3 regions of the Mesorhizobium bavaricum genome follow, and region 2 is predicted to be linked to each of the others. Evidence: predicted binding sites of a transcription regulator. Region 2 holds the regulator's gene; each other region holds the start of a gene.
What was found. Region 2 encodes PhoB, which activates phosphate uptake and scavenging genes when phosphate is short. Its sites were predicted from a motif close to TGTCATNNANCTGTCAT; they were not measured.
Positions count from the first base shown of each region.

Region 1 (10,055 bases), 3.4 Mb from region 2:
GTCAATGCCAAGCGCTGCCGTCGTGCGCCTGTTTGGATCTCGGAGAGGCAAGGCACCATCCTTTGCACCCCGGCCAAATGGGTGCAACGTGTCTGCCTGTGAGGCTCAGGACGAACGCATGATCCTTGTGACCGGAGCGTCGGGATTTGTCGGAGGCAAGGTGCTTGCGGCGCTGTCGCGCCAGGGCTTGCCGGCGGTCGGCATGGTCAGGAACGCCAGCACGCGTGCGGCGAGCGTGCCTGCCGACATGCCGTTGCGGGTCGCGGACTACGATGATCCGAAAAGTTTGTTGCGGGCATTCGAAGGTGTCTCGACGCTGCTGCTCGTCTCGAGCGACGGCGACGGCCGGGATGTCCTTCGTCACCACGCCAATGCCATGGAGGCGGCCGTTTCCCGAAACGTACCGTCAATCGTCTTCACCAGCATCATCGATATCGATGCGGACTCGCCGTTCTATTTCACGCCCATCTACAGGGACGCGGAGCGCAGGCTGCGTGAAAGCGGGTGCGCCTGGACGATCCTGAGATGCGGCCTGTATTCGGATCTGGTTCTGGATAGCTGGATCAAGCCGGCCCTTTCGTCCGGGGTCGTTTCGCTCCCCACGGGCGCTGGGCGGATTGCGCCTGTATCAAGAAAAGATGTTGCGTTGGCAGCGGCTGCCGTGGTCGCGTCAGCCATGAAGCACGCTGGAAAAACCTATGAACTGACGGGACCCCGGCCGCTGTCGTTTCACGACCTCGCCGGGGCCGCCGGTTTGGCCTTTGGCCGCCCGCTTGAGTTCATTGCCTGTTCGCCCGCCGACTATCTTCAGCGCGCTTGGGCAGCGATGGAGGACCCATGGCCGCATGCCTTTTCGACCTTGTGCCGTTCGATAGAAGAAGGCCGCTACCAAAGGGTGACGGACGCGCAACAGCATTTGACCGGCGACCCTCCAACCGACTTCAGGAAATTCGTTGAGGAGGCCGCCGCGTCCGGATCCGCGGGCCAAAGTCAAAACTGAGCGGCGGAGCGCGGTCTTGGCCACCAGCGACACCCGGTGCTAGAGATTGGCCGACAAACCCTCGAACCGGACGGTGAGCCATGCCGCAGTTTTTGGGCCTTGCCCTTGTTCTGGGTGGCCTGCTGGCCCTCTACGCCGCCAATGGTCCGGCCAGGGCGGCTGATATCGACGACCTCTACCAATCACAGACCATCGTCACCGGCCAGGGCGAGCCGAACCGCCAGGCCGGCTTCAAGATCTGCCTCGATGCGGTTCTGGTCAGGGTTTCCGGTGATCAGCGCCTGACGGCAAAACCAGAGATGACGGGGCTGCGCGACAAGGCCAGCAGCTTTGTCACCAGCTTCCGCTACCGCGACCGCATGGAAGGCATATCGGTGCATGACGAACAAGGCACCCACGACCGGCCGCACGACCTTTATTGCCAATACACGCCGGCGACGATCGATCCGGTCCTGGCTTCGCTCGGCAGCAAGCCATGGCTGACCGAGCGGCCACGACTGGCGGTTTTCTTGGCAACCGAGCAAGGCATCCGGCATTTCGCGCTCGATGCCGATGACGAGCGCGGCGAATTGATGCGCGAATCGTTCGGCAATGCCGCCTTGCCGCTGGCCATGCAGTTAGCCTTCCCCACGACAGCGCTGCTGTCGCAGGCCGGATTGGATGACAAGACGCTGCGCGACACCGACATGGCGAAGCTGGATACGGTTGCGACAAAGGCCGGCGCCGATCAGGCGCTTTTCGGCAGCATCGTCTGGAGCGACAAGGAATTTGGCTGGATCGCCGACTGGCGGCTGGCGATGGGCGGCAGGGCCTACACCTGGCAGGTGCGTGGTGTCTCTTTCGACGAGGCCTTCCGTGTCGCGATTAGGGGCGCGGCGCAGATTCTGTCAGGCAATGGGCAACCCTAGGACGGCCTGGCACAAACGTGTCGCATTGGTCAGCAGCAAGGGCTCGTGGTAAAAAGCCGCCGAACGAGAGTTTTGGCGATGAACAAATTCACTCCGACAAAGCCAGCCGGCGCGCGCAGCGTCGACGACATCACCGGCAGCCGCCGCTTGCGCCGCATGCGTAAGGCCGACTGGTCGCGCCGTCTCGTGCAGGAGAACCGGCTCACGGTCGACGATTTGATCTGGCCGATCTTCGTCGTCGACGGCAAGAATGTCCGCGAGCCGATCGCCGCCATGCCGGGCGTTTTCCGCCTTTCTATCGATCTCGCCGTCAAGGAGGCCGAGCGCGCGGCAAAGCTCGGCATTCCGGCACTCGCCACCTTCCCCAATGTCGACATCGCGCTGCGCGACCAGACCGGCTCGCACATCCTCGACCCCGACAATGTCATCAACCGCGCCACCCGGGCGATCAAGGACGCTGTGCCGGAGATCGGCATCATCACCGATGCCGCGCTCGACCCGTTCACCAGTCACGGTCATGACGGCATCCTGCGCGACGGCATCATCGTCAATGACGAGACGGTGGAACAGGTAACCGCCGCGGCCGTCATCCAGGCGGCGGCCGGCGCCGACATCATCGCGCCGTCCGACATGATGGACGGCCGCATCGGCGCCATCCGCGACGCGCTCGACGCCAACGGCTTCCAGGGCGTGGCAATCATGTCCTACGCGACCAAATTCGCCTCGGCCTTCTACGGCCCTTATCGCGAGGCGGTCGGCACCGCCGGGCTACTCAAGGGCGACAAGAAGACCTATTACATCGACCACGCCAATTCGGACGAAGCGGTGCGCGAGGCCGAACAGGATATCGCCGAAGGCGCCGACATGCTGATGGTCAAGCCCGGCCTGCCCTATCTCGACATCATCCGGCGGCTGAAGGACGAATTCCAGATGCCGACCTTCGCCTACCAGGTGTCGGGCGAATATTCGATGATCAAGGCGGCCGCCGCCAATGGCTGGATCGATGGCGAAAAGGCGATGCTGGAATCGCTGCTCGCTTTCAAGCGCGCCGGCTGCGACGGCATCCTCACCTATTTCGCGCCTGAAGTGGCGACGATGCTGAAGGGATAGTTTTCTCTTCCCACCGATGGCCGGTCGCAGCGGGCAATGCCGGCGACCTCCTCGATCTCCATGAACAATTGCCGGCTTCCGGACGGGAGCCCGAGCGAAGGTCGTTGGACCAATCGGCTGCGGTTTGCTGCATCCACAAAAACCGCTTGCAAATCGCAATCACTTTGCTACTGCTTGCACAACTGGTTATGGAGGAGACTTTATGTCCAAACTTCGCGTCAACGCATTCACCCTGTCGCTCGACGGCTACGGCGCCGGTCCCGACCAAGACCTGCAAAATCCGCTCGGTGTCGGCGGGGAAGCCCTGCACAAATGGGCCTGGAGCACCCGCACCTTCCGCAAGATGTTCGGCGAGGAAGGCGGTGCGACCGGCACTGACGAGGACTTTGCGGCGCGCAGCTTCGAGAATGTCGGCGCCTGGATCCTCGGCCGCAATATGTTCGGGCCGATCCGCGGCGAATGGCGCGACGACAGTTGGAAAGGCTGGTGGGGCGACAACCCGCCCTACCATGTGCCGGTTTTCGTGCTGACCCATCATAAGCGCGAACCGATCGTCATGGAGGGCGGCACGACCTTCCACTTCGTCACCGACGGCATCCATTCGGCGCTTGAGCAAGCGAAGGCGGCGGCTGATGGCAAGGACGTGCGGGTCGGCGGTGGCGTCACCACCATCCAGCAATATCTCCAGGAGAAGCTGATCGACGAGATGCATCTGGCGATCTCGCCGGTGCTGCTTGGTGCCGGTGAGAACCTTTTTGCCGGACTGGACATGCCCAGGCTCGGTTATCTCTGCAGCGAGCAGGTCGCCACGCCGCTCGCCACCCACGTGATCATCAAGCGTGCCTAGGTTTCGCTCTCCCTCATGTGGGGACGGTGAGACGCTCAGTACTTTTCCGGCACGTAGAGCTCGCGCGGCAGCGTCTGGCGCTCGTATTCAGGATTGAAGACGCGCTCGGGCAGCGTGATCTCCTCGTGCGGCACCTCTTCATACGGCATCTGCTTGAGCAGATGGTCGATGCAGTTCAGCCGCGCCCGCTTCTTGTCGTTGCCCTCGACGATGAACCAGGGCGCCTCCGGAATGTTGGTGCGGGCAAAGGTCTCTTCCTTGGCCTTGGTGTACTGCTCCCAGCGCACGCGCGACTGCAGGTCCATCGGCGAGAGTTTCCACTGCTTCATCGGATCGTGGATGCGCATCAGGAAGCGCATCTGCTGCTCCTCGTCGGTGATCGAGAACCAGTATTTGACCACGGTGATGCCCGAGCGGACCAGCATGCGCTCGAACTCCGGCACGTCGCGGAAGAATTCCTCGACCTGATCGGGCTGGGCAAAACCCATCACCCGTTCAACGCCGGAGCGGTTGTACCAGGAGCGGTCGAACAGCACGATCTCGCCGCCGGCTGGCAGATGCGGCACATAGCGCTGGAAATACCATTGCGACTTCTCGCGCTCGGTCGGCGCCGGCAGGGCGACGACACGGCAGATGCGTGGATTGAGCCGCTGAGTGATGCGCTTGATGACACCGCCCTTGCCGGCAGAGTCGCGGCCCTCGAAGACCACCACCAGCTTCTTCTTGTGATAGGCGACCCAGGACTGCAGCTTGATCAATTCGGATTGCAAGGTGATCAGGTCGCGAAAATATTGCATCCGATCGATCGAAGGCGGATGCGAGTTCTTGTAGATCTTCGCGATCTCCATCGACAGCGCCGGCTCCGACATTTCGAGCTCATAGTCTTCATCGAGCGTGTCGGCGAGTTCGGCTTCAAGCCAGTCCCTGGCGGGAGAATTCTGTTTTAGCTCGGTCATTTCAGCTGCTCCGCTTGCAAGCCGTGTCGATCCACGTCCGGCGCCCAACCCCTGGCCTGCGTCCCGGAGTGGCAACACCTGAGCCGACTTCAATATAGACCGGCAATGACGGTTTTATTGCAGACTGAGCACGATGGCCGCCGCAGCAAATCCCGCGAGGCATGATCGATCCGTCGCCGTGGCATGTCGACGAGCGGTCTAAATTGTCCTACAAATATCTTTCCCCAAAGCCCCTTTCCCCAATGCAATCGCGAGGACTGACATGGAATACCGCACCCTCGGCCGTTCCGGCTTGAAAGTTTCGACACTGACCATGGGCACGATGACCTTCGGCGGCGCCGGCGCGTTTTCGGCTGTCGGCAAGACCGATCTCGACGAGGCGCGCCGGATGATCGATCTCTGCATCGATGCCGGCATCAACGTCATCGACACCGCCAACGTCTATTCGAACGGCATTTCGGAAGAGATCATCGGCGAAGCACTCGGCGGCAAGCGCAAGGGCGACGTGCTGATCGCCTCCAAGGCGCGGATGCGGATCGGCAACGGTCCGAACGACGAAGGCCTGTCGCGCTATCACCTGATCCGCGAATGCGAGAAGAGCCTGAAGCGGTTGAAGACCGACGTCATCGACATCTACTTCCTGCACGAATGGGACGGCACGACACCGCTCGAGGAAACCATCGCCGCGCTCGACACGCTGGTTGCCCAGGGCAAGATCCGCTATGTCGGCTGCTCGAATTATTCCGGCTGGCAAGTGATGAAGGCGCTCGGCATCAGCGACAGCCATCACCAGCCGCGCTTCGTCACCCAGCAGATCCACTACACGCTGGAAGCGCGCGAGGCGGAATATGAATTGCTGCCGATTTCGGTCGACCAGGGGCTCGGCGTGCTGGTCTGGAGCCCGCTTGCCGGCGGATTGCTGTCCGGCAAATACCGCCGCGACAGCCCCACCGCCCGGCAGCTCGCCGGCTGGTCCGAACCGCCGATCCGCGACGAGGACCGGCTCTGGCGGATCGTCGACGTCCTTGTGGAGATCGGCTCGCAGCGCGGCGTGTCGGCAGCGCAGGTGGCACTGGCCTGGCTGCTCGGCCGGCCGGCGGTCAGTTCGCTGGTGATCGGCGGCAGGAGCGAAACGCAGTTCCGGGACAACATCGCGGCGGCAAGCCTCGTGCTCACCGGCGAGGAGCGTGAACGCCTCGACGCGGTCAGCCGGCCGCCGGTGCTCTACCCCTACTGGCACCAGCAGCTGACGGCAAAGGACCGCTTCGGCGCCGCCGATCTGGTTCTCGACCGCAGCGGCGTGTGACCCCAGATTTCGACGAGGAACCCGGCGGACGACGCCGGCCCGGCACTTAACCCGTGATGTAGCGCCAGACCTCGGGATCAGGCTCGATCTGGCCGCTGAGCACGAAGTATTTGTAGAGCACGAGCAGGGAGATCGCCTGCTCGTGCTTCTCGTCGGTGAATGTCCGGCAATAGGCATTCGCCGCGGCAATGATGCGTTCGGCCACTGCCGGGTGTTGTTCGAAATAGCGCACCTTTTCGGCAACGTCGGCAAAATCCGGGTCGAGCGGTACATAGTGGATGTTGGCCTCGAGTTGCTTCTCCGCGAACCATGTTTCGTATGTCGGCGTGGGCATCAGGCAGAGCGAATTCGAGTTCATGATCCATTTGAGGTTGGTCGCCACGTCATTGCCTTCGAGCGAGACGATGTAGCGATAACGCTGCTGCTGGCCGATGCTGAGAAATGGCTTGCGGTACTCGGCCGGCGCGTACGACTTGTGTGAGCCGGCGTCGCAGAACGGCAGATCGCGTACGGCATCCAGAAATCTTGTCCGTATCGGATTGTTGAGATCGCCGCGCCAGACCACGGCAGGGAGCTTGTCGGCGAACGCGGTTGCGTCGGCAGGCATGTGGAAGTGCCGGAACTTGTTGAATTTCAGAATGATCGCATTGCTGTTGTCGGCATGGATCGGCCGATCCTTGACGAGCGACGGCACCTTCGGCACATCGACAACATCGCCGAATTCCAAGTCTATGAGCAATTTGGGGTCAAAATACCGGGCAATCTCTTTGAGGTCGTAATAGTACGTGCTCGGTGCAAACGGCAGATTGTCGATACGCACCGCAGCCGGGCTGGGCGAAAATGGGTCCTGCAGCTTGTTGTAGTAATTTAGCCGCTGGCGAACCGATCCGTCCGGAAGCCGGGCTTTTTCGAGGCGACTCGCCAGCCGCCGTCGGAAGAGTGCTTGCGGCGCGATATCGCGCATGACGTTTCGCGTATAATAGAAAACCCTTGCCGTCGTTCGCTGTATGGTGGCCATAATTCACTTGATCAAAACAAACCTCGATCAAAACAAACGGTGGCTGTTGTTGTTCCCTCGGGCCTATCGTGCCACGCATCTGCGGACACCCGACGCGGCGCGTGAACACTGATCTGGATGGGGAACCGGCGGACGATGCCCGCCGGCCGCTAGCCCATGATATAACGCCAGACCTCGGCGTCGGGTTTGATCTGGCCGCTGAGCACGAAGTATTTGTAGAGCACGAGCAGGGAGATTGCCTGCTCGGCCTGCTCGTTGGTAAATGTCCGGCAATAGGCATTCGCAGCAGAAATGATGCGTTCGGCCTGCGCCGGATGGCGCTCGAAGTATGCCACGCGCTCCGAAAGGTTGGAGAAATCCGCTTCGAGTGGCACATAGTGGACGTTAGCCTCGAGCTGGTTTTCCGCGAACCATGTCTCGTATGTCGGTGGCGGCATCAGGCAGAGCGAGTTCGAATTCATGACCCATTTGAGGTTGGTCGCCACGTCGATGCCTTCGAGCGAGACGATATAGCGATAGCGCTGATGCTGGCCGATGCTCAGATAGGGTTTGCTATACGCGACCGGCGCATTCGGCTTGTGTGAGCCGGCGTCGCAGAACGGCAAGTCGCGCACTGCGTCCAGAAACCTCGTCCGTATCGGGTTGTTGAGATCACCGCGCCAGACCACGGACGGGAGCTTGTCGGCGAATGCGGTTGCGTCGGCAGGCATGTGGAAATGACGAAACTTGTCGAGCTTCATGATGACCGCATTGCTGTCTTGCGCACGGATAGGCCGATCCTTGACGATCGACGGCACCTTCGGCACCTCGACGATGTCGCCGAATTCCACATCGACGAGCAATGACGGATCGAAGTAGCGGGCAAATTCCTTCAGGTCGTAATAGTACATTGTCGGGTCAAAAGGCAGCTTGCCGATGCGCACGGCATTCGCGCTGGGCACAAAGGCATCGTGCAGCTTGTTGTAGTAATTCAGCCTATGGCGAACCGAGCTGTCCGTGAGCCTGGCCTTTTTGAGCCTGTTCGCCAGTTGCCGGCGAAACAATTCCTGTGGGACGGCGTCGCGCGCGAAATTTCGCACATAATAGAAAACCTTAGCAGTCGTTCGCGCAATTGTGGCCATCGATCACTTGATCAAACAATGGGCAGCTCGCAATATGTTGGTGCCCCGGCTCTCCCTACACCATTGTGCCGCGCATCTTGCAAGCCCCGGACCGTCATCGACGCGAACGACCGGGCACTATCGCTTCAGCTGTTGTGTTTGACGGCTAATGCTCCTAGGCAGGACCAGAGCCGCGAGGCAGTGAAAAGGAGCCGATATGGCGCGACCACCAAACTACGATCACGAACGCAAGGAACGCGACCGCCAGAAGGCGGCCAAGAAGGCCGAGAAGCTGGCGGCCAAGGTTGCCGCGCGAGAGCGTTCAAAGCCCGAAGACGAGACCGAAACCGAAACCGAAACGGCAAAGTGACGGCAAAAGGCCCGCGCATGCGGGCCCGTGCCTCATTCCAGATTGTCGCCTTGTATCAGGCCGGGGCCTTGTCGCTGACAAAGACGTCCACTTCGCGCGCTGCCGCAATGAAGGCGCGCCTGGCGTTCATCGCCGGCTTGTCGCCGGCCAATGCATCATGACAGGCCTGCAGGGCCGCGCGATGCTTGGGGCTGCGCTTGCCGGGCCAGTTGTTGAGGAGGTAGTCGGAAGCCTCACGGGCCGTGCGCAAGAGCTGAGTGCTTCCCGCCGCGACTGACTTCACAGTCACAGGTGTTTCAAATCGGTTGTTTTCCATCGCCGCTCCTTACGCCATCGGCGTCTGTGAAGCGAGGCCGAAAGTGCACGCCGCGCCCTGACGCCGCCTTTTGCGCGGCGATTGCCCTGCCCTTTGCAGCGAACTAAGCGGCGACGACCGCAAAGCCCCTGGCGCGAAGGCCACGCCGGTCGTTGGCGAGCGACGTCACCAGCCGGTCGCGGCTGCCGACGATGTGGGCCGAAAGCAGGCGCGTGGCTTCATCGGCATCGCCAAGGCGGGTCGCCGCCAGAATGGCGCCATGTTCGGCCCAGGCACGAGCAAGCGCCGCCTCGTCGCGAACCTCCAGCCAGCGGGCCCGAGACAGGCGGGTCATGGCATCGCGGACCGCACGAAAGAGGAACTCATTGCCAGACAGGCGTGCCAGCTCGATGTGGAAATCCATGCCGACACGATGCCATTCCTCGCGCGGCGTGTCGGTGTCGCAGGAGTCGAGCATGGCCTGGATGACATCGACGGCGCTCCGGTCCGCCAGGATGCATGTCAGGCGAAGCGCTGCAAGCTCGACCGCCTCCCTGTAGACGGCGATCTGCTCGAGCTCGGCAAGGTTGATCGGTGACACCGTCCAGCCACGGCCGTCCCTGCCGACCAGGCCCTCGGTCTCGAGCCGCAGCAGCGCGGCCCTGACCGGGGTTCGCGACGCGCCGAAGCGGCTTTCGATCCAGCGCTCGGTCAGTTTCTCGCCGGGGCCGATCTCGAGGCCGAGGATCATCTGCCGAAGCTGTTTTTCGACGCTCTGCATCTGCGACATTGTCGTTTCCGTTTCTGTGGCCCGTTGCCGGCGAGCGGCTTGCTGGCGGCATTTTCCGATCACGTTCAAGGGTCGCATTGACAGCGCCCACGCTTGCGTCCATGACGGATACCAACTTGGTATCCCAAAACGGTATCCGCAGCAACCTCCTGACGCGGCGTTGCTTGGACAGGACAATGACATGCCGCAGAACACGCCCCCGGCCACCGACAGCACCTACAACATCCACTGGCGGCGCAATCTGTTCGTGTGTTTTGCCGGCTCGTTCTCAACGCTTGTCGCCATGACACTGCTCTTGCCGTTCCTGCCGCTCTATATCGAGCAGCTCGGCGCCCAAGGCCACGCGGCGATCGTG
Region 1 covers NZ_CM165566.1:5,127,548-5,137,602, forward strand. Annotated here, with positions in the region: gene AC1RZR_RS25190 (NAD(P)H-binding protein) at 119-1,000, shown strand; gene AC1RZR_RS25195 (DUF8605 domain-containing protein) at 1,081-1,908, shown strand; gene hemB (porphobilinogen synthase) at 1,987-3,018, shown strand; gene AC1RZR_RS25205 (dihydrofolate reductase family protein) at 3,221-3,865, shown strand; gene ppk2 (polyphosphate kinase 2) at 3,901-4,821, opposite strand; gene AC1RZR_RS25215 (aldo/keto reductase) at 5,084-6,127, shown strand; gene AC1RZR_RS25220 (glycosyl transferase family 90) at 6,174-7,145, opposite strand; gene AC1RZR_RS25225 (glycosyl transferase family 90) at 7,295-8,266, opposite strand; gene AC1RZR_RS25230 (hypothetical protein) at 8,463-8,615, shown strand; gene AC1RZR_RS25235 (DUF982 domain-containing protein) at 8,671-8,931, opposite strand; gene AC1RZR_RS25240 (GntR family transcriptional regulator) at 9,035-9,700, opposite strand; gene AC1RZR_RS25245 (multidrug efflux MFS transporter) at 9,882-10,055, shown strand, end outside.
Region 1: a site for PhoB is predicted at 4,927-4,943, ahead of ppk2 (polyphosphate kinase 2). Genes of this name have one in related genera too.

Region 2 (10,055 bases):
GCCCTGCGAGATTAGGCTCTCGACATCGGTGAGCTGCTTGCCGGGATTGGACTGTGCGTCTGCGGAGATGTACTTGTCGCCGGCGGCCTCGATCGCCGTCTTCATGGCGGCCTCGTCGGTCTTCCAGCGCTCTTCCTGGAAGTTGGACCACGACACGCCGATGACCTTGTCCTTCGCCTGCGCGACCGACACGAGCGTCAGCGACATGGCGACACCCGCCAGGATGGCGGCTGTGAATCTTTTCATATTATCCTCCCTGCGCCGCGTATGGCGCGACCAAACTGACCCGTAGGCCGGCACAGAAGCTCTATTTTTTCGAGCCTCGAAAAAATACTGATCCAACAGCCGAACGCTGTCAACATCGATTCTGATGGATTTTGATGTCTCTCTGAATTTTTTTCGAGCCCCGGAATAAATAATGACAGGATGGCAGGCTTCTGCCAGAATTTGATCGGCGCATGTCGCCCAAAAGTGCGCAGCGGTTTTGGGCGACATGCGCGGAAACAAGGCCTGAGGTGCTTCGCGCTTCAGGCTCCGCTGACAGCCTTCGGGGGGCACGAAAGGCTGCAGCGACCGGGAGGATGTGAAAAAACATGTCGGTCGGAATCCGCCACGACGATCTGCGCCGTCGCAACCGGGCGATGGTGATTGCGGCCGTGCGTCGCGCCGGACAGCCGTCACGCACCGAGATCGCCGCGACCACAGGCCTCAGCCACTCGACCATATCGGCGATCTCCTCCGACCTGATCGGCGAAGGCATCTTGGCCGAGAGCAAGCCGAGCGAGGCCGGCTCGCTCAAACGCGGCCGGCCGCAGGTCGGCCTCAGCCTCAATCCGGAAGCAGCGGCAGTGATGACCGTGGTGCTGTCGCTGAACTTCCTCTCCGTCGCCGTCATCGACTATGCCGGCCAAGTGATCGCCGAGGAACAGCGCCGGCTCGACACGCTGACCATGTCGCGCGACGCGCTGGTCGGCGAATGCGTCGCCATCGTGCGGCGCCGCCTCGAAGATCCCGATCTCGACGTCCGCAATGTCGCCCGCATCGCGCTGGCGATCCAGGGCATCACCGACACGCGTGCCCGCGCCATGTTGTGGTCGCCGATCACGCCGCACACCGATATCGCCTTCGCCGACATACTCGAGGACGAGTTCGGCATTCCCGCCACCATGGAGAACGACTGCAACATGATGGCGGTGGCGCTGCGCTGGCGCGACCCTGATCGCTACCGCGACGACTTCATCGCCATCCTTTTGTCGCACGGCATCGGCATGGGCCTGGTGCTGAAGGGCGAACTGTTCACCGGTACCCATTCATCGGGCGGCGAGTTCGGCCACATGATCCATCGGCCGAACGGCGCGCTGTGCCGCTGCGGCCGGCGCGGCTGCGTCGAGGCCTATGCCGGCAACTACGCCATCTGGCGCAACGCAAGGCAGATGAGTGAGGACGCAGAACCAGTCGCCGATGTCAGCGACGCCGATATGCGCGCCCTGGCGACCGCGGCCCGCGAAAGCGATGGACCCGAGCGCGAGGCCTATCGCAAGGCCGGCGAAGCGCTCGGCTACGGTCTCGGCAGCCTCTTCGCGCTGATCGATCCGGCGCCGGTCGCCATGGTCGGTGTCAGCGCCGCGGCCTTCGACCTGATCGAGCCGGCATTGCGCGAGGCGATTGCCCAGACCGCAGGCGGCCAGCACTCGAAATCGATTTCCTTCGACACCGAGCCGAACGAACTGCCACTGATCCGCGAAGGCTGCGCCATGCGCGCACTGACCTTCGTCGACCAGGAAATTTTCGCGCTTGGCACTCACACAAGATCCGGCATCGTCGGCAAGAACGTCGCGTGAATCAGACGGGAGTCAATCTTCCCTGATCGCGTATCCCGCCCCACGAATGGTACGGATGACGTCGGGCATGCGGCCATTGTTGACCGCCTTGCGCAGCCGGCCGACATGCACGTCCACCGTGCGCTCGTCGATGTAGATCGTCTCGCCCCAGACATTGTCTAGCAGCTGGCTGCGCGAAAACACCCGACCGGGATGACGCATCATGAACTCGAGCAGGCGGAACTCGGTTGGTCCGAGCCGGATCTCGCTCTTCTTGCGATAGACCCGGTGCGATTCACGATCGAGCACGATGTCGCCGACCTTGAGCACGCTGGACAGCACTTCCGGCTTGGCGCGGCGCAGCAGCGCCTTGACCCTGGCCATGAATTCGGGGGTCGAGAACGGCTTGACCAGATAATCGTCGGCGCCGGTCGAGAGGCCGCGCACACGATCGCTTTCCTCGCCGCGCGCGGTCAGCATGATGATCGGCAGCCGCTCGGTCTCGGGACGCATTCTTAGCCGGCGGCAGAGTTCGATGCCGGAAACCGCCGGCACCATCCAGTCGAGCACCAGAAGGTCGGGGACGTTCTCCTGCAGCCGGATTTCGGCCTCGTCGCCGCGCGTCACCACCTCGACCTGGTAACCCTCGGACTCCAGATTGTAGCGGAGCAGCACGCCCAGCGGCTCTTCGTCCTCCACCACCATGATGCGTGGCGCGATCATCGACTGGTCACCCCTGTCATCATGCCGCCGGCGCGGACATTGTCGTCTCGTCCTGCTTCGGACGATTGGCGGGCAACTGCGTACCGGTCAGAACATAATACGCATTCTCCGCGATGTTGGTGACGTGATCGCCGATCCGCTCGAGGTTCTTGGCGCAGAACAGAAGATGCGTGCAGGCGGTGATGTTGCGCGGGTCTTCCATCATGTAGGTCAGGAGTTCGCGGAACACGGAGGTGTATTTGACGTCGATGCGCTCGTCGTCTGCGCGCAGTTTCGCCAGGGCCGCGGCGTCGCGCGCCGCATATTCCTCGATGACACCCTGCACCTGGATCAGCACCAGCTGCGCCATTCCGTCAATGGAATGCGACAGGTCGCGCGGCGTGACGCTGAGGCCGACGGTGCCGACGCGCTTGGCGATGTTCTTGGCAAGGTCGCCAATGCGTTCGAGATCGCCGGCCATGCGGATCGAACCGACGACATGGCGCAGATCGTCGGCCATCGGCTGCCGCTTGGCGATCAGCGTGATGGCGCGGTCATCGAGCTCGCGCTGGCGCGCGTCCATGATCGCGTCGTCTGAAACAACGCGCTGTGCCAGCGCGTTGTCGGAATTCAGCAGCGCCTTGGTGGCACCACCGACCATCGAGCCGGCGAGATCGCCCATGTCACTGATGAGCCTGCTGATCTGTCCGAGATCCTCGTCGAAAGAAGCGACTGTGTGTTCGCCCATGATCCTGTCCCTCGTATGCCTGAGCTCAGCCGAAGCGGCCGGTGATGTAGTCCTGCGTGCGCTTCTCGCGGGGCGACGTGAAGATCTTCTCGGTGCGGTCGAACTCGACCAGTTCGCCCAGATACATGAAGGCAGTCTGCTTCGACACGCGCGCCGCCTGCTGCATGTTGTGGGTGACGATGACGATCGTGTAGTCGGCTTGCAACTCGTCGATCAGTTCTTCGATCTTGGCGGTCGACAGCGGGTCAAGCGCCGAGGCCGGCTCGTCGAGCAAGATGACTTCCGGCTTCACCGCCACGGTTCGGGCGATGCAGAGCCGCTGCTGCTGGCCACCGGAGAGGCTGAGGCCGCTGGCGTTGAGCTTGTCCTTGACCTCGGTCCACAGAGCCGCACGCTTCAGCGCCTGCTCGACGCGGCCGTCCATCTCCGACTTGCTGAGCTTCTCATAGAGCCTGACGCCGAAGGCGATGTTTTCATAGATCGACATCGGGAACGGCGTCGGCTTCTGAAACACCATGCCGATCTTGGTCCGCAAAAGGTTGAGGTCCTGCGAGCGGTCCAGAACGTTCTGGCCGTCGAGCAGCACCTGACCCTCGGCGGTCTGCTTGGGATAGAGTTCGTAGATGCGGTTGAAGACGCGCAGCAGCGTCGACTTCCCGCAGCCCGAAGGACCGATGAAGGCGGTGACGCTGCGCTCGGGCAACGACAGCGTGATGTCCTTCAGCGCCTTGCTCTGGCCGTAGTAGAAGTTGAGGTTCTTGACCTCGATCTTGGCCTTGCTGGCGGTTGCCTCGGCGGCGATCGTCATGTCTGGAGACAACATCTGGCTCATTTGTCCTCTCTGCGTCCTGTCAGGCTGCGCGCAAAGATGCTGAGCGCGAGAACCGTCAATGTGATGATGAGTGCGCCGGTCCAGGCCAGTTGCTGCCATTCCTCGTAAGGGCTGAGAGCGAACTGGAAGATGGTCACAGGCAGGCTGGCCATTGGCGCGTTGAGATTGCTCGACCAGAACTGGTTGTTGAGCGCCGTGAAGAGCAACGGCGCCGTCTCGCCCGAGATACGGGCGATCGACAGCAATATGCCGGTGACGATGCCGGACAGGGCAGCGCGGTAGGCGACCGACTTGATAACCACCCAGCGCGGCGCACCGATCGCAGTGCCGGCTTCGCGCAGCGCGTTCGGCACGAGGTTGAGCATGTCCTCGGTGGTGCGCACGACGACCGGGATGACCAGGATGGCAAGCGCGACGGCGCCGGCGATCGCCGAGAAATGCCCCATCGGCCGGACCATCAGTTCGTAGACGAACAGGCCGATGATGATTGATGGCGCCGACAACAGGATGTCGTTGATGAAGCGCACCACGGTGGTGAGCTTCGAGAAGCGGCCGTATTCGGCCATGTAGGTACCGGCCAGCACGCCGATCGGCGTGCCGACGATGACGGCGATGATGGTCATCACCACGCTGCCATAGATGGCGTTGAGCAGGCCGCCGGCGTCACCGGGCGGCGGCGTCATCTGCGTGAACACGTCGAAGGACAGGCCGGCAGTACCCTTGTAGACCAGTGCGCCGAGGATCAGCGCCAGCCAGGCAAGTCCGATGCCCGCGGCGGCGACGCAGAGCGTCATCATCACGGCATTCTTCCGCTTGCGGCTCTGGTGAAGCGATGTGGCTGTCGACATCGGTCAGGCTCCCGTGCGGGCGTCAATGCGCATCAGCATGTAGCGTGCGATGGCGAGGATCAGGAAGGTGATGACGAACAGGATCAGGCCGAGCGCCACCAGAGAGGAGGTGTAGAGGTCGCCGACGGCTTCGGTGAATTCGTTGGCGATGGTGGCGGAAATCGTCGTCGCCGGCGCGAACAACGAGGAACTGATGCGGTGCGCGTTGCCGATGACGAAGGTCACCGCCATGGTTTCGCCGAGCGCGCGGCCGAGGCCGAGCATGACGCCGCCCATGATGCCGATCCTTGTATAGGGAATGACCACGCGGCGGGTCACTTCCCAGGTCGTGCAGCCAATGCCGTAGGCGGACTCTTTCAGCACCGGCGGCACCGTGTCGAAGACGTCCTTGGTGATCGAGGTGATGAAAGGCAGCACCATGATGGCAAGGATCAGCGACGACGTCAGCAGGCCAATGCCATAGGGCGGACCGGCAAACAGGCTGTTAAGACCGGGAATGCCGTGGAACGTACCGATGATGAATGGCTGCACGGTCGTCTGCAGGAAGGGCGCCAGCACGAACAGGCCCCAGATGCCGTAGATGATCGAGGGGATGCCGGCGAGCAGCTCCACCGCCATGCCGATCGGGCGCCGCAGCGGGCGCGGGCAAAGTTCGGTGAGAAAGATGGCGATGCCGATGCCGAGCGGCACGGCAATCAGGATGGCGATGGCGGATGTGATGATGGTGCCATAGATCGGCGCCAGTGCGCCGAATTTCTCCGTCACTGGATTCCAGCTCTCGCTGGTCAGGAACGAGAAGCCAAACGTCGACAGGGCCTGCCAGGAGCCGGCAAACAGCGAGATCGCAACGCCGCCGAGCAGGACCAGCACCAGTATGGCGGCGCCCCGGGTCATGCCGTGGAAGATCGCGTCGGTCAGCGCGAACCGCCTGACAGTCGCGTCGCGCGAACCTCGAATGGCTGGCAAGGCTTCCTGGACAGCGCTCATGTGAAGCTCGGCTCTTTGAGTGGAGGGAAAAGGAGCGCCGCGGCGCGGCGCTCCCTCAAGGGGATATTATTCGCCGACGTAGATGGGCTTGCCGTCGGTCTGGATGTCGGCCTTCCACGAGGCCTTGATCAGGTCGACGACGCTGTCGGGGATCGAGACGTAGTCGAGCGCCTTGGCGGTTTCCTTGCCGTCCTTGTAGGCCCAGGCAAAGAACTTCAGCGCTTCGCCGGTCGCTGCGGCGTCGTCGGGGGTCTTGTGGATCAGCACCCAGGTCGAAGCAGCGATCGGCCAGGTGGCGTCGCCGGGCTCGTTGGTGATGATGACGTTGAAGTTCTTCGCGCCCTTGAAGTCGGCATTCGAAGCAGCCGAGCCGAAGGATTCGAGCGACGGCTCGACGACCTTGCCGGCGGCATTCAGCATCTTCGAGTAGGACAGGTTGTTCTGCTTGGCGTAGGCATACTCGACGTAGCCGATGCCGCCGTCGGTCTGCTTGACGGTGTTGGCAACGCCTTCGCTGCCCTTGGCGCCGACGCCGACCGGCCATTCGACCGCCGTGTCCGAACCGATCTTGTCCTTCCAGTCGGGCGACAGCTTGACCAGATAGTTGGTGAAGTTGAAGGTCGTGCCCGAGCCGTCCGAACGGTGGACGACGGCGATTGCCGTCGACGGCAGGGTCAGAGTCGGGTTCAGCGCCTTGATCGCGGCATCGTCCCAGGTGGTGATGGCGCCGAGGTAGATCTGCGCGATCGTCTTGCCGTCAAGGATGAGTTCGCCCGGCTTGACGCCGGTCAGGTTGACGATCGGCACGATGCCGCCCATCACCATCGGGAACTGCACGAGGCCGTTCTTTTCCAGGTCTGCGTCGGACATCGGCTTGTCGGTGGCGCCGAAGGTGACAGTCTTGGCGATGACCTGCTTGATGCCGCCGCCCGAACCGATCGACTGGTAGTTGAGGCCGACGCCGGTGTCTTTCTTGTAGGTGTCGGCCCACTTGGCGAACACCGGATAGATGAAGGTCGAGCCGGCGCCGGAAAGATCAGCTGCCATCGCCGCGGAAAGGGTGAAGGTGGACGCCGTAGCCATTGCAATAGCAACGGCCGCCGAGCGGATGAAATGTCTCATGTGGCCTGCTCCTGTTCGGAAGATGGTCTCTCGGCGCCATTCCTCTCGGCGCCCGCTGAGGCCAATAGCCTTCGATTATTACAGTCGCATGACAGTTTGATGTCACCCCGGTAACGCGTCATCGGAGTGGGGAAAATGCCGGCCGGCCGGCATTCGCGACGGAGCCCGGCTTTGCGCCGGAATCAGGCACTTGCACCGTTTCAACTCGAGACCGGTCTGCGGTTTCGCGATCGCCGGTCGGCAAAGAAAATCCGGACGGGAGCGCGTTGCTCTCGACCACATGTTGTGGCCGGGCCATCGCCGAAAACAGGTCCGTTGGGGTAGGTTGACGCTGTCTCATGCCGGCGGTCGCTGCTCCCGCCCGTAACTGGAGGAGCGGAATTCGATGTGGCCATTGTCTCGGCTGGACGCCGCCTTTGATATGGTGCGATCGCGCCATAGTCTTGCGTCGGCGCGCAAAGCGAATCTCCGCCGAATCTACCACAACGCGGCCAATGCATGTCGCCCGAACTGGCCCCGGTCATGGGAAGAACGACGTGCGCAAACAAAGATCTGAAGCGCGCATCGCCTGGATCCGTTCAAATGCGACGCGCTTTAGGGGGCGACGCCGGCCTTTAGCCGGCGTTGCGCTGAGCCTGGCGGCTGACACCGACCCAGCGTTCGACCTTCTCGAGAAGGGCCCTGGGGCTGATCGGCTTGGGCAGATAGTCATCCATGCCGGCCTCCAGGCAGCGTTCGCGATCGCCCTTCAGCGCATGCGCGGTGACGCCGACGATCGGCACATGCGTGCCGGTTTCTTCCTCCAGCCGGCGAATGGCGGCGGTGGCTTCGAGCCCGTTCATCTCCGGCATCGAGACGTCCATCAGGATCATGCACGGGTTGAGCCGGCCGAAGGCGTCGAGCGCCTTGCGGCCATTGCCGACGATCTCGAAACCATACCCGGTCTCGCCGAGAATCTGGGTGAAGACCATCTGGTTCACCTCATTGTCCTCGGCGACCAGGATATCCAGCCTGTCGCCGCCGCCCGTCGCGGGTGGCCGGGGGCGCACCGAGGGCGGCTGCAGCAGCGCCCTTTGTTCCGACGGTGTCGACTGCTGTGGCCGCGCGACGCTGCGTGGAGGGATCCCGGCTGCCGGCGGCTGGGTGTCGGTCGTGTTGTGGCGATGCCGCTGGATGGTGGCGACCAGCGTCTCCAGCAGCACCGATGACCGCGCCGGCTTGATCAACTGGGCGTCGATGCCGAGATCGCGATAGCTGGTGTTGGCGAGCGACTGGTCGACCGAGGTCAGCATGATGATCGGCGTGCCAACAAGGCCGGCGGTGTTGCGCACGATCCGCGCCATTTCGGCGCCGCTCATGCCCGGCATCTGGTAGTCGAGCACGACGCAGTCGACCGGCACGCCATAGGCGGCGGCGGCGATCAACACCTTGAGACCCTCGGCACCGCTTTCGGCTGCGCAGGAATCGAACGTCCACGATGTCATCTGCTCCGTCAGGATGGCCCGGTTGACGGCATTGTCGTCGACGATCAGCACGCGTGCGCCGGTCACGTCGACAGGCATGATGCGTTGCCCGTTCTGCTGTCCGGCCCTCGGCAGCGTGACCGAGAACCAGAAGGTCGAGCCCTTGCCCTCGGCGCTCTCGACACCGATGTCGCCGCCCATCAGTTCGACGAGCCGCGACGTGATGGCAAGGCCGAGGCCGGTTCCCTCGTGCCGCCTCGTCGACGAGGTGTCGACCTGGCTGAATTTTTCGAACACCAGTTTTAGCTTTTCCTCGGGGATACCTATGCCGGTATCGGTGACCGAGATCGTCAGTTTTGTCCCGGTTGGAACCCTTTCGCCGGTAACGTCGACCAGCACGTGGCCTTCATCGGTGAATTTCACGGCATTGCCGAGCAGGTTGGTGACGATCTGTCTGATGCGGCCGACATCGCCGACGAACAGGCTCTCGAGACGAGGCTCGATGCGCACGATGAGCTCGAGGTCCTTTTCCTTGGCGCGTGTCGACACCAGCGTCGCCACATCCTCGATCGCCTCGGCAAGGTTGAAGGGCGCCGGATCGAGCACCAGCTGGCCGGCGTCGATCTTGGAGAAATCCAGGATGTCGTTGATGATGGTGAGCAGCGCGTTGCCCGATTTGACGATGATGTCGGTAAACGTCTTCTGTTTCGGATCGAGGTCCGATTTGGCCAGCAGTTCGGCCATGCCGAGCACGCCGTTCATCGGCGTGCGGATCTCGTGGCTCATATTGGCGAGGAATTCCGACTTGGCGCGGTCGGCGAGTACGGCGCGCTGCCGCGCCTCGCGCAGCTCGGCCTCGCGCGTCTTCAGCTCGGTGATGTCGGTGGTCGATCCGATCAGGTAGAGCGAACCGTCGGAGGCGATCATCGCCCCCTTGCGGGCAAACTGATGCCTGACGCTGCCGTCGGCTGCCGTCACCGTCTCTTCGACCTCCTGGGTTTCACCGGTGCGCAGCACCGCAAGGTCGCTGTCGACAAAGGCCTGGCCGTCCGGCCCGAAGATCTCGATGTCGGTCTTGCCGATCGCCTCTTCCTTGGCGAAGCCGGTCAGATCGCACCAGCCCTTGTTGACGTAGAACTGCCTGAGGTCGGAGCGCTTGGCGTAGATCGACACCGGCACGTTGTCGATCAGGCTGCGGAACACCTCGTTCTCGCGCATGCTCTCCTCCAACGCGCGCTCGCGCGCCTTGACGTCGGTGATGTCGGTGCTCGAACCGACCAGGTGCACCGATCCGTCCAGCGCTACCAGGCGGCTCTTGCGCGTCATCAATTGCCGAACCGTGCCGTCGCGATGGGTGACGGGTTCCTCGACCTCCTTGACTGTGCCTCTCACGGCGACTTCGGTGTCGTCATGGCTGTAGCTATCGGCGTCCTGCGCACCGAACAGCTGGCGGTCGGTTCGGCCGATGACGTCTTCCTTGGCGAGGCCGGTTATCGCGCACCAGGCCTTGTTGACGAACTCTATGCTCAGGTC
Region 2 covers NZ_CM165566.1:1,733,449-1,743,503, reverse strand. Annotated here, with positions in the region: gene xylF (D-xylose ABC transporter substrate-binding protein) at 1-246, opposite strand, end outside; gene AC1RZR_RS08540 (ROK family protein) at 594-1,841, shown strand; gene phoB (phosphate regulon transcriptional regulator PhoB) at 1,854-2,543, opposite strand; gene phoU (phosphate signaling complex protein PhoU) at 2,563-3,270, opposite strand; gene pstB (phosphate ABC transporter ATP-binding protein PstB) at 3,296-4,102, opposite strand; gene pstA (phosphate ABC transporter permease PstA) at 4,099-4,950, opposite strand; gene pstC (phosphate ABC transporter permease subunit PstC) at 4,954-5,937, opposite strand; gene pstS (phosphate ABC transporter substrate-binding protein PstS) at 6,004-7,059, opposite strand; gene AC1RZR_RS08505 (PAS domain-containing protein) at 7,674-10,055, opposite strand, start outside.

Region 3 (10,055 bases), 930 kb from region 2:
CGTGTCGGGTGTCGAGGTGGCGGCGAAGCCCGGAATTGCGGTTGTTTCCCTGTTGTTTAGCGATCTTCGGCGGCCATTCGGCATCGCGGTGCCAGGCGGCGGATTTTGTCCCCGCGACAATCTGCCCTTGTGCCTTCACCCGTCTGGACAAAAACGGGCTTCACGCATAAACCGAAGTCCAAATGCCGGAGGAATTCGCAAGCCTGTTCGCCATGCGCAGTCGGGTTGGCGCAATTGAGCGGGGAACAAGGCTCAGCCACCGGCGCGGAAGAGGCGAAAGGATCAGGCACCCGTGAGCGCAACCGACATCCAGGATCCCAACCGTCGTGATTTTCTCTACGTCGCCACCGGCATGGCCGCAGTGGTCGGCGCGGGTGCCTTCGCTTGGCCGTTCATCGACCAGATGCGCCCCGACGCCTCGACGCTGGCGTTGGCCTCCGTCGAGGTCGACGTCGCCTCGCTGACGCCGGGCATGTCGCTGATCGTCAAATGGCGTGGTAAGCCTGTCGTGGTGCGCAACCGCACAGAGCAGGAGATGAAGGACGGCGAGGCGGTCAAGCTGGCAGACCTCAAGGATCCGATCGCGCGCAACGCGAACCTTCCAGCCGATGCGCCGGCGACCGACGCCAACCGCACCACGCCCGGCAAGGAAGCCTGGATGGTCATGGTTCAGGTCTGCACCCATCTGGGCTGCATTCCGCTCGGCCAGGAAGGCGATTTCGGCGGCTGGTTCTGCCCGTGCCACGGCTCGGTTTACGATACGGCCGGCCGCATCCGCAAAGGCCCGGCGCCCGAGAACATGGCGGTGCCGGTATTCAAATTCATTTCCGATACCAAGATCCTTATCGGTTGAGGCAGGGGATATTTCGATGAGCGAGGGACACTCGACCTATACGCCCAAGACCGGTATCGAACGCTGGTTCGACGCCCGTATGCCGCTGCCGCGGATGGTCTATGACAGCTTCATCGCCTATCCGGTGCCACGCAACCTGAACTATGCGTGGACCTTCGGCGGCATCCTGGCGATCATGCTGGTGGCGCAGATCCTGACCGGCATCGTGCTTGCCATGCACTACACGGCTGACACCAATCTCGCCTTCGGCTCGGTCGAAAAGATCATGCGCGACGTGAATTCGGGCTGGCTGCTGCGCTACATGCATTCGAACGGCGCGTCGTTCTTCTTCATCGCCGTCTACATCCACATCTTCCGTGGCCTCTATTACGGCTCCTACAAGGCGCCGCGCGAGCTGCTGTGGATCCTCGGCTGCATCATCTACCTGCTGATGATGGCGACCGGCTTCATGGGCTACGTGCTGCCTTGGGGCCAGATGTCGTTTTGGGGCGCCACCGTCATCACCGGCTTCTTCAGCGCCATCCCGCTGGTCGGCGAATGGATCCAGCAGCTGCTGCTCGGTGGCTTTGCCGTCGACAATCCGACGCTGAACCGCTTCTTTGCGCTGCACTACCTGCTGCCGTTCATGATCGCCGGTGTCGTCGTCCTGCACGTCTGGGCACTGCATGTCGTCGGCCAGTCGAACCCGACCGGCATCGAGGTCAAGTCGAAGACCGACACCGTCGCCTTCACCCCTTACGCGACCATCAAGGACGCGTTCGGCATGATCGTGTTCCTGTTCTTCTTCGCCTATTTCGTTTTCTACCTGCCGAACTATCTCGGCCATCCCGACAACTACACGGTCGCCAACCCGCTGAAGACGCCGGCCCATATCGTGCCGGAATGGTACTTCCTGCCGTTCTACGCGATCCTGCGCGCCATCACCTTCAATGTCGGGCCGATCAACTCCAAGCTCGGCGGCGTGCTGTGCATGTTCGGCGCCATCGTCATGCTTTTCCTGGTGCCATGGCTCGACACTTCCAAGGTGCGTTCGGCGGTCTACAGGCCCTGGTACAAGCTGTTCTTCTGGTTGTTCGTGGCTGATGCCATCCTGCTTGGCTGGCTGGGCTCGCAGCCTGCCGAAGGCAGCTATGTGTTTATGGCGCAGATGGCGACGTTGTTCTACTTCGCCTTCTTCCTGGTTGCGCTGCCGGTGCTCGGCCTGATCGAGACGCCGCGAAGGCTGCCGAACTCGATCACCGAGGCTGTGCTCGAGAAGAACAAGGGCGGCAGCGGGCATCCGGCGGGTGCAGCGGCCGCACCAGAGACCAAGGGCTGAGCGGTAGAGAATCTAAGGGGATTTGGCATGAAGAAGATTCTCACCTCGCTGGCGCTGATCGGCCTTGTGGCCGCCGGCACTGGGGCCGCAGCCACTTGGGCGATCGCCGCCGAAGAGGCACACAACGCGGCCGCGCCGACGCATTTCCCGATCGACGAGCCGAAGGAGATGAACTGGAGCTTTACCGGCCCGTTCGGCACCTATGACAAGGCGCAACTGCAGCGCGGCCTGAAGGTCTACAAGGAAGTCTGCTCGGCCTGCCATTCGATGAATCTGGTGGCATTCCGCACGCTTTCGGACCTCGGCTATTCGGACGCCCAGATCAAGACGCTGGCGGCCGAGTACACGATCCATGACGGCCCCAACGATGCCGGCGACATGTTCGACCGCCCCGGCAAGCCGTCCGACCATTTCCCGGCGCCCTTCGCCAACGAGGAAGCCGCCGCTGCCTCCAATGGCGGCGCCGCTCCGCCCGACATGTCGCTGCTGGCCAAGGCACGCGGCGTCGAGCGCGGCTTTCCGCAATTCGTCTTTGACATCTTCACCCAGTATGCCGCGGGCGGGCCCGACTACATCCACTCGCTGCTGACCGGCTACGACGAGACGCCGCCTGCCGGCATGGTGATACCGGAAGGCACCCACTACAACCCGTACTTCATGTCCGGCGTGTCGCTGAAAATGCCCAAGCCGCTCTCCGACGGCCAGGTGACCTATGACGACGGCGCGCCGCAGACCGTTGACCAGTATTCCCGTGACGTGTCGGCCTTCCTGATGTGGGCGGCCGAGCCGCACATGGAAGACCGCAAGAAGACCGGGTTCCGCGTGCTGGTGTTTCTGCTCCTGTTCGGCGCGCTGGTCTATCTCACCAAGCGCAAGGTGTGGGAAGGCGTGGCGCACTAAGCCGCACACAGCCATGTGATCGCAAGGGGCGCCGAAAGGCGCCCTTTTGCATTTGTGGAGAGCGGTGGTGTCACATGGCCGTCACTTGCGTCTGGCGATCCTGTGCCGCTCTCATCAAAGGATCGCACCCATGAAAAGATACGCATCGCTCGCGGCAGGCCTGCTGCTGCTCATCGTCGGCTCGGCCGCGCAAGCGGAAGACGCCCAGCCCTTCGTCACCAGCAAGGATATCGACCTGACGATGATCCTGCCGCCGCCGCCGGCAAACGATTCGGCGCAGACCAAGGCCGAACTCGGCGAGGTGCTGACGCTGCAGGTGACGCGCACGCCCGAGATGGTGGCCAGCGCCGTTGCCGATGCCGAGGAGAATGTCTGGCGCTTCGCCAACGTCATGGGGCCGAGATTCAACAAGGAGACACTGCCGAAATTCAGCGCTTTCTTCGATCGCGTGGTGGCCACAGAAGGCGCTGTCGTTGATCCGGCCAAGGATGTCTGGAAGCGTCCGCGTCCGCACCAGCTCAGCGACCTCGTCAAGCCCGCGGTCAAGCTGTCGAGCTCCGGTTCGTGGCCTTCGGGCCACGCGACCGTCGGCACGATGATGGGCATCATCCTGTCCGACATGGTTCCGGAAAAGCGCGCCGCGATCATGGCGCGTGCGGCTGAATACGCCCACAATCGTGAGGTCGGCGGCATCCATTACGCCTCCGATATCGAGATGGGCAAGATTTCGGGCAACGTCATTGCCGCGGTCCTGCTCAACCGGGATGACTTCAAAGCCGAATACGAGGTGGCCAAGGCCGAGCTTCGTTCCGATCTCGGCATGTGATCTTCGCCGGCAGTCGATTTTCGATGAAAGGGGCGCTTCGGGCGCCCCTTTTTGTGCTCGCGGCCAGGGCTCGGGCGGCAGCTTGGCAATTAGGCCGTTGGCACGATGACTTCCGGTTGATATTCGACGCAGGAAACGATGGCGACGGCTCGCCTCACCATGGCATTTGGAATCGATGATGCGGCTCAGCGACTGTCACAATTTTTCCGACTTCCGCCGCATGGCGCAGCAACGGCTGCCGGGGCCGATCTTCAACTACATCGACGGCGCGGCGGACGACGAGGTCACCTATCGCCGCAACACCGAAAGCTTCGAGACCTGCGACCTGGTTCCCAACGTCCTGCGCGGGGTCAGCGAGATCGACATGTCGGTGACGGTGATGGGCCAGAAGCTGGCGATGCCGGTCTACTGCTCGCCGACCGCCTTGCAACGGCTGTTCCATCATCAGGGTGAGCGGGCGGTCGCCAAGGCCGCCGCCAAATACGGGACGATGTTTGGCGTGTCCTCTCTTGGCACCATCAGCCTCGAGGAGGTGCGCAGGATCAGCAGCGGCCCGCAGGTCTATCAGTTCTACTTCCACCGGGATCGCGGCCTCAACCGGGCGATGATGCAGCGGGCAAAGGAGGTTGGCGTCGAAGTGATGATGCTGACCGTCGACAGCATCACCGGCGGCAACCGTGAGCGCGACAAACGCACCGGCTTTGCCATTCCCTTCAAGCTCAACCTGGCCGGGATGACGCAGTTCGCGCTCAAGCCGGGCTGGGCGCTAAACTATTTCACGCATGAGGGCTTCAAGCTGCCGCAGCTCGACGAGCATGTCGATATGGGGGGCGGCACCATGTCGATCAGCCGCTATTTCACCGAGATGCTCGATCCGTCGATAACGTGGGATGATGTCGCCGAGATGGTCAGGCTATGGTCGGGCCCGTTCTGCCTCAAGGGCATCATGTCGGTGGAGGATGCCAGGCGCGCCGTCGAGATCGGCTGCAGCGGCATCGTGCTGTCGAACCACGGCGGCCGCCAACTGGATGGCTCGCGAGCGGCTTTCGACCAGCTTGCCGAGATCGTCGATGCGGTCGGCGACCGGATCGACGTCATCATGGATGGCGGTGTGCAGCGCGGCACGCATGTGCTGAAGGCGCTGTCGCTCGGCGCCAAGGCGGTCGGCGTCGGCCGCTACTATTTGTTTCCGCTGGCGGCGGCCGGCCAGCCAGGCGTCGAACGGGCGCTCGAACAGATGCGGGTCGAGATCGAACGCGGAATGAAGCTGATGGGCTGCAGTTCGATCGAACAATTGTCGCGCAAGAACCTCCGTTTCAGGTAATCTCGAACCATGAAATCCTCCCTCGAAGACACACTGCTTGCCGCGATCCGCACCATCCCGGACTATCCCAAGCCCGGCATCCTGTTTCGCGACATCACCACGCTGCTCGGCAATGCTCGCGCCTTCCGCCGCGCCATCGACGAGCTGGTGCATCCCTATGCCGGCCAGAAGATCGACAAGATCGCCGGCATCGAAGCGCGTGGCTTCATCCTAGGCGGCGCCGTCGCCCATCAGCTCTCGGCCGGCTTCGTGCCGATCCGCAAGAAGGGCAAGCTGCCTTTCGAGACGGTGCGCGTCGCCTACAGCCTGGAATACGGGCTGGACGAGATGGAGATGCACAAGGACGGCGTCTCACCCGGCGAGAAGGTGATCCTGGTCGACGATCTGATCGCCACCGGCGGCACCGCGGAAGCGGCGGTCAAGCTGCTGCGCCAGATCGGCGCCGACATCCTTGCCGCCTGCTTCGTCATCGACCTGCCGGACCTTGGCGGCCGCGCCAAGCTCGAAGCGCTCGGTGTGCCGGTGAGGACGCTGATCGGGTTTGAAGGCCACTGAGTGGCGCTTCTTACCTTCTCCCCTGGGCTTAGAACGCCCTGAGCTATGCGAAGGGCAGATGACCGATTTCAACCGCCCGGCCGGGTTCCCCGCTGCTTCGCAGCGTCCCGGCGTTCGTCGGCCCTTCATCGTGCCACTGGCACGATGAATTCGCTTACGCGAACCGGCTACTCCACCTTCACCAATACGGCGCTTTCGAACTCCAGCACTTTGTCGCCGGCCGAATCGAAGGCCTCGGAACGCAGCGCCAGCAGCCGCCAGCCGGGGCGCGATGCGATCGGGCGGTGGGAAAGCGCCGTGCGCGTGAAGGTGATGGTTTGCCCGGCATAGACCGGCTTCAGCCACTTCAGGTTCTTGAAGCCGGGCGAGGGGCCGAATTCCGGCACCGGGCCGGGGCCGCTCCACGCCGCGACCTCGGCGTCCATGCGGTTTTCCAGATTGAGTTTCATCCAGGTCGCGGCGGTGTGCCAGCCGGACGCGCAGAGCCCGCCGAGCACGCTTTTCTTCGCGGCCTCCTCGTCTATATGGAAGATCTGCGGGTCGTATTTGCGGGCGAACGCCTTGATCGCTTCGGGCTCGAATGTATGCGAGCCCAGGGTAACGGTGGTGCCGATGCGGAAGAATTCGTCGAGGGTCATGAACGGCTCCCGGCGGCATCACGCAGCAGGAACATGACGGAGTTCTCGAGCTCGAAGACGCTTTCGCCACGCTGGTTGAGGAGTTCACTGCGCATCGTCACGAAGCCGAGTTGCGGCTTCGATTTCGACAGGCGCTTGGCAACGACCACCAGGCTGCCGGTGAGCATGTCGCCGGCCAGGACCGGCTTCTTCCATTTGACCTGATCGACGCCGGGCGCGCCCTGGCAAGTGGAGTCCAGCAGGAAGGCATCGCACAGCATGCGCATGAACATGGCGCAGGTGTGCCAGCCCGACGCCGCCAGCCCGCCAAGGATACTGGCCTTCCCGGCCTCTTCATCAAGATGCATTGGTTGCGGGTCGAACTCCCCGGCGAATTCGATGATCTCGGCGGCGCTGACCAGCTTGCTGCCGAGATCGAGCGATGTGCCCTCGACGAAATCCTCATAGGCCCAGGTTTTTGCGGTCATGTCTGGTATCCGGTTCATAGACCCACGATTTCGGATCGGGGTTTCCGGATGCAGGCAGGGCGCCGTTTGGTCAAGAGATTTCTATGGCGCCACGTCGTGGCTGCACGGCCTTTGGCGGACCAGTCAGAGCCAGCCGCGGCGGCGGAAATACCAGAAGGGCAGGATCGCCGACAGCACCATCATGGCAATGGCGAAGGGGTAGCCCAGTTCCCATTTCAGCTCGGGGATGACGTCGAAATTCATGCCGTAGATCGAAGCGACCAGCGTCGGCGGCAGGAAGATGACGGCGGCGACAGAGAAAATCTTGATGATGGCGTTCTGCTCGATCGAGATCATGCCGAGCGTGGCATCGAGCAGGAAGCTGATCTTCTGCGACAGGAAGGTGGCGTGGTCGGCGAGCGACAGCACGTCGCGCGACAGCGTCTTGATGCGCGCCTTGGTGTCCTTGCTCATCTTGGTCCGGGTCGAGGCATGAGCGAAAAAGCCGGCGAGGCGTTGCAGCGAGATCAGGCTGTCGCGGATCGAGGAGGCGATGTCCTCCTTGCGGCCGATGGCTTTCAGGAGCTCCTGAAAGTCGCGATTGCGCTTGGAAACCTTGGTCGATCTCGCCTCGAAGATATCGCGCGAGATTGCCTCGATGTCACGGCCGGCGCGCTCCAGAATATCGGCCAGGCGATCGACGATCGCCTCCAGCAAGCCGATCAGGATGGTGTCGCCGCTGGTGCAACCCGTCGCCACCTTTTCGGCGCGCTGCGGAAAGGTCTTGAACGCCTTCGGTTCGTGGTAGCGCACGGTGATCAGCCTGGCGCCGGCCAGCACGAAGGTGACCGGCGACATCAGTGGGTCGTCGATCTCGGTCTGGGCAGGCAGGGTGGCGGTCATGAAGTAGGCGCCGTCCTCGACATAGAGGCGGCTCGAAATTTCGATCTCTTCCATCTCCTCGCGCGTCGGAATGGCGACGCCGAGCCAGCTCTCGATGGTTGCTTCCTCTTCCTTTGTCGGGTTGAGCAGGTCGGCCCAGACGACAGTGTCGCTGTTTGCCAGGAGATCATCGACGGCGCGCAGGCGGTCATTGTCCACGACGAAGGCCTTGATCATCGCCGGGTCTCCCTTGCTGGGGCCAAAGGGTGCGTTCTGAACGGACGCGTCATGTCGGATTGCACGAGACGGGCACTTTCGCCGAAAGCGCCGACCGTGTGCCCCAGCCGATTAGACCTGCGATGTGACAAGGTCAAGGCAGGCCAAAGCAGCGAAGGCCAAGGCTCCTTCCTCGTGTGCGAAGGGGGGTGGGACGGCAACCTTCGTCAGCATGCCAGCGTTGCCACATGCCCGGCGTGCGCGACCGCGATCGACCACGAGGCCGATACCAAGGCTGTTGGCTGGTTCAGGTGTTGAACTTGAACAGCAGGACGTCGCCGTCCTGGACGACATATTCCTTGCCTTCGTCGCGCGCCTTGCCGGCTTCCTTGGCCGCCACTTCGCCGCCGAGCGTGATGAAGTCGTTGTAGGCGATGGTCTGGGCGCGGATGAAGCCGCGCTCGAAATCGGTGTGGATGACACCGGCCGCCTGCGGCGCCTTGGCACCCTTGTGCACGGTCCAGGCGCGCGTTTCCTTCGGTCCGGCGGTGAAATAGGTGATCAGTTGCAACAGCTCGTAGCCGGCGCGGATGACCTTGTTCAGGCCGGGTTCGTCGAGGCCGAGCGAGGAGAGGAATTCCATCTCCTCCTCGTCCGAGAGCTGGGCCACTTCCGCCTCGATCGCGGCCGAGATCACCACGGTGCTGGCGCCTTGCGCCGCGGCCATCGTCTCCACGGCTCGGGTGTGCTCGTTGCCGGTGGCGGCGTCGGCCTCGGCCACGTTGCAGACATAGAGCACGGGATGCGAGGTCAGGAGGTTCAGTCCCTGCAGGATGCGCAGGTCCTCGGCGGCAATGCCCTTGAGCAGGATGCGGGTCGGCTTGCCGGCTTGCAGCAACTCAAGGGCTGCTTCCATCAGCGGCAGCACGGTGGTCGCTTCCTTGTCCTTGCTGCCGGCGCGCTTGCGGATCTGCACGATGCGGCGCTCGAGGCTGTCGAGGTCGGCGAGCATCAGCTCGGTCTCGACCGTCTCGGCGTCGGCAACGGGATCGATGCGGCCCTCGACATGGGTGATGTCGTCATCCTCGAAGCAGCGCAGCACATGCACGATGGCGTCGACTTCGCGGATGTTGGCGAGGAACTGGTTGCCCAGCCCTTCGCCCTTCGAGGCGCCGCGCACCAGGCCGGCGATGTCGACGAAGGAGATGCGGGTCGGGATGATCTCCTTCGACTTGGCGATGGCCGCAATCTTCTGCAGGCGCGGATCGGGCACCGCCACTTCGCCGGTGTTCGGTTCGATGGTACAGAACGGATAGTTGGCGGCCTGCGCCGCCGCCGTCCTGGTCAGCGCGTTGAAAAGCGTCGACTTGCCGACATTGGGCAAGCCAACGATGCCGCATTTGAAACCCATTTTTGTCCGGTCCTATCGGGAAATCGAAATTTGATCAGGGCTATGGGCGATAGGGCGGATGATCGTCAAGCCCTGTAACGCCGCATGCTCCTGCACTCAGTCCTTGTTGCCGAAGAGTTTCTTCAGCATCGCGGCCATCGGGCCGCTTTCCGGCAGCTTGACCGCCGGCTGCTGCGGGCGCGCCTGGCGGACGTGGCTTTGGCCTTTTGGGCTCTGGGCCTTCGGCACCTTGGGCGGCGGGCGGTCATCGTCGCCGGTCGGCACGAGCTTGTCGCGCAAAGCCAGAGTCACGCGGTTCATGAAGGAATTGTCGTCGCCCTTGGCCAGCAATCCGGCGTCGTCGGCGATCGAGTCGAGCAGCACGTCCAGCCATTCGTGGTCCGCCTTGGCAAAATCGCCAAGCACATGGCCATGCACCATTTCCTTGACGCCGGGATGGCCGACGCCGATGCGCACGCGGCGATAGTCCTTGCCGACATGCTGGTCGAGCGAGCGGATGCCGTTGTGGCCGCCGGAACCACCGCCGACCTTGACCCGCAGCTTGCCGGCGGCAAGGTCGATCTCGTCATAGAAGACAGTCAGCGCCGAAGGGCCGAGCTTGTAGAAGCGCAGCGCTTCGCCAACGGATTGGCCGGACAGGTTCATAAAGGTCTGCGGCTTGATCAGGATAATCTTCTCGCCGGCAA
Region 3 covers NZ_CM165566.1:2,661,085-2,671,139, forward strand. Annotated here, with positions in the region: gene petA (ubiquinol-cytochrome c reductase iron-sulfur subunit) at 293-853, shown strand; gene AC1RZR_RS12875 (cytochrome b) at 870-2,171, shown strand; gene AC1RZR_RS12880 (cytochrome c1) at 2,199-3,071, shown strand; gene AC1RZR_RS12885 (acid phosphatase) at 3,202-3,897, shown strand; gene AC1RZR_RS12890 (alpha-hydroxy acid oxidase) at 4,076-5,221, shown strand; gene AC1RZR_RS12895 (adenine phosphoribosyltransferase) at 5,231-5,776, shown strand; gene AC1RZR_RS12900 (MaoC family dehydratase) at 5,944-6,414, opposite strand; gene AC1RZR_RS12905 (MaoC family dehydratase) at 6,411-6,881, opposite strand; gene corA (magnesium/cobalt transporter CorA) at 7,005-7,979, opposite strand; gene ychF (redox-regulated ATPase YchF) at 8,266-9,369, opposite strand; gene pth (aminoacyl-tRNA hydrolase) at 9,466-10,055, opposite strand, start outside.
Region 3: a site for PhoB is predicted at 3,140-3,156, ahead of AC1RZR_RS12885 (acid phosphatase). Genes of this name have one in related genera too.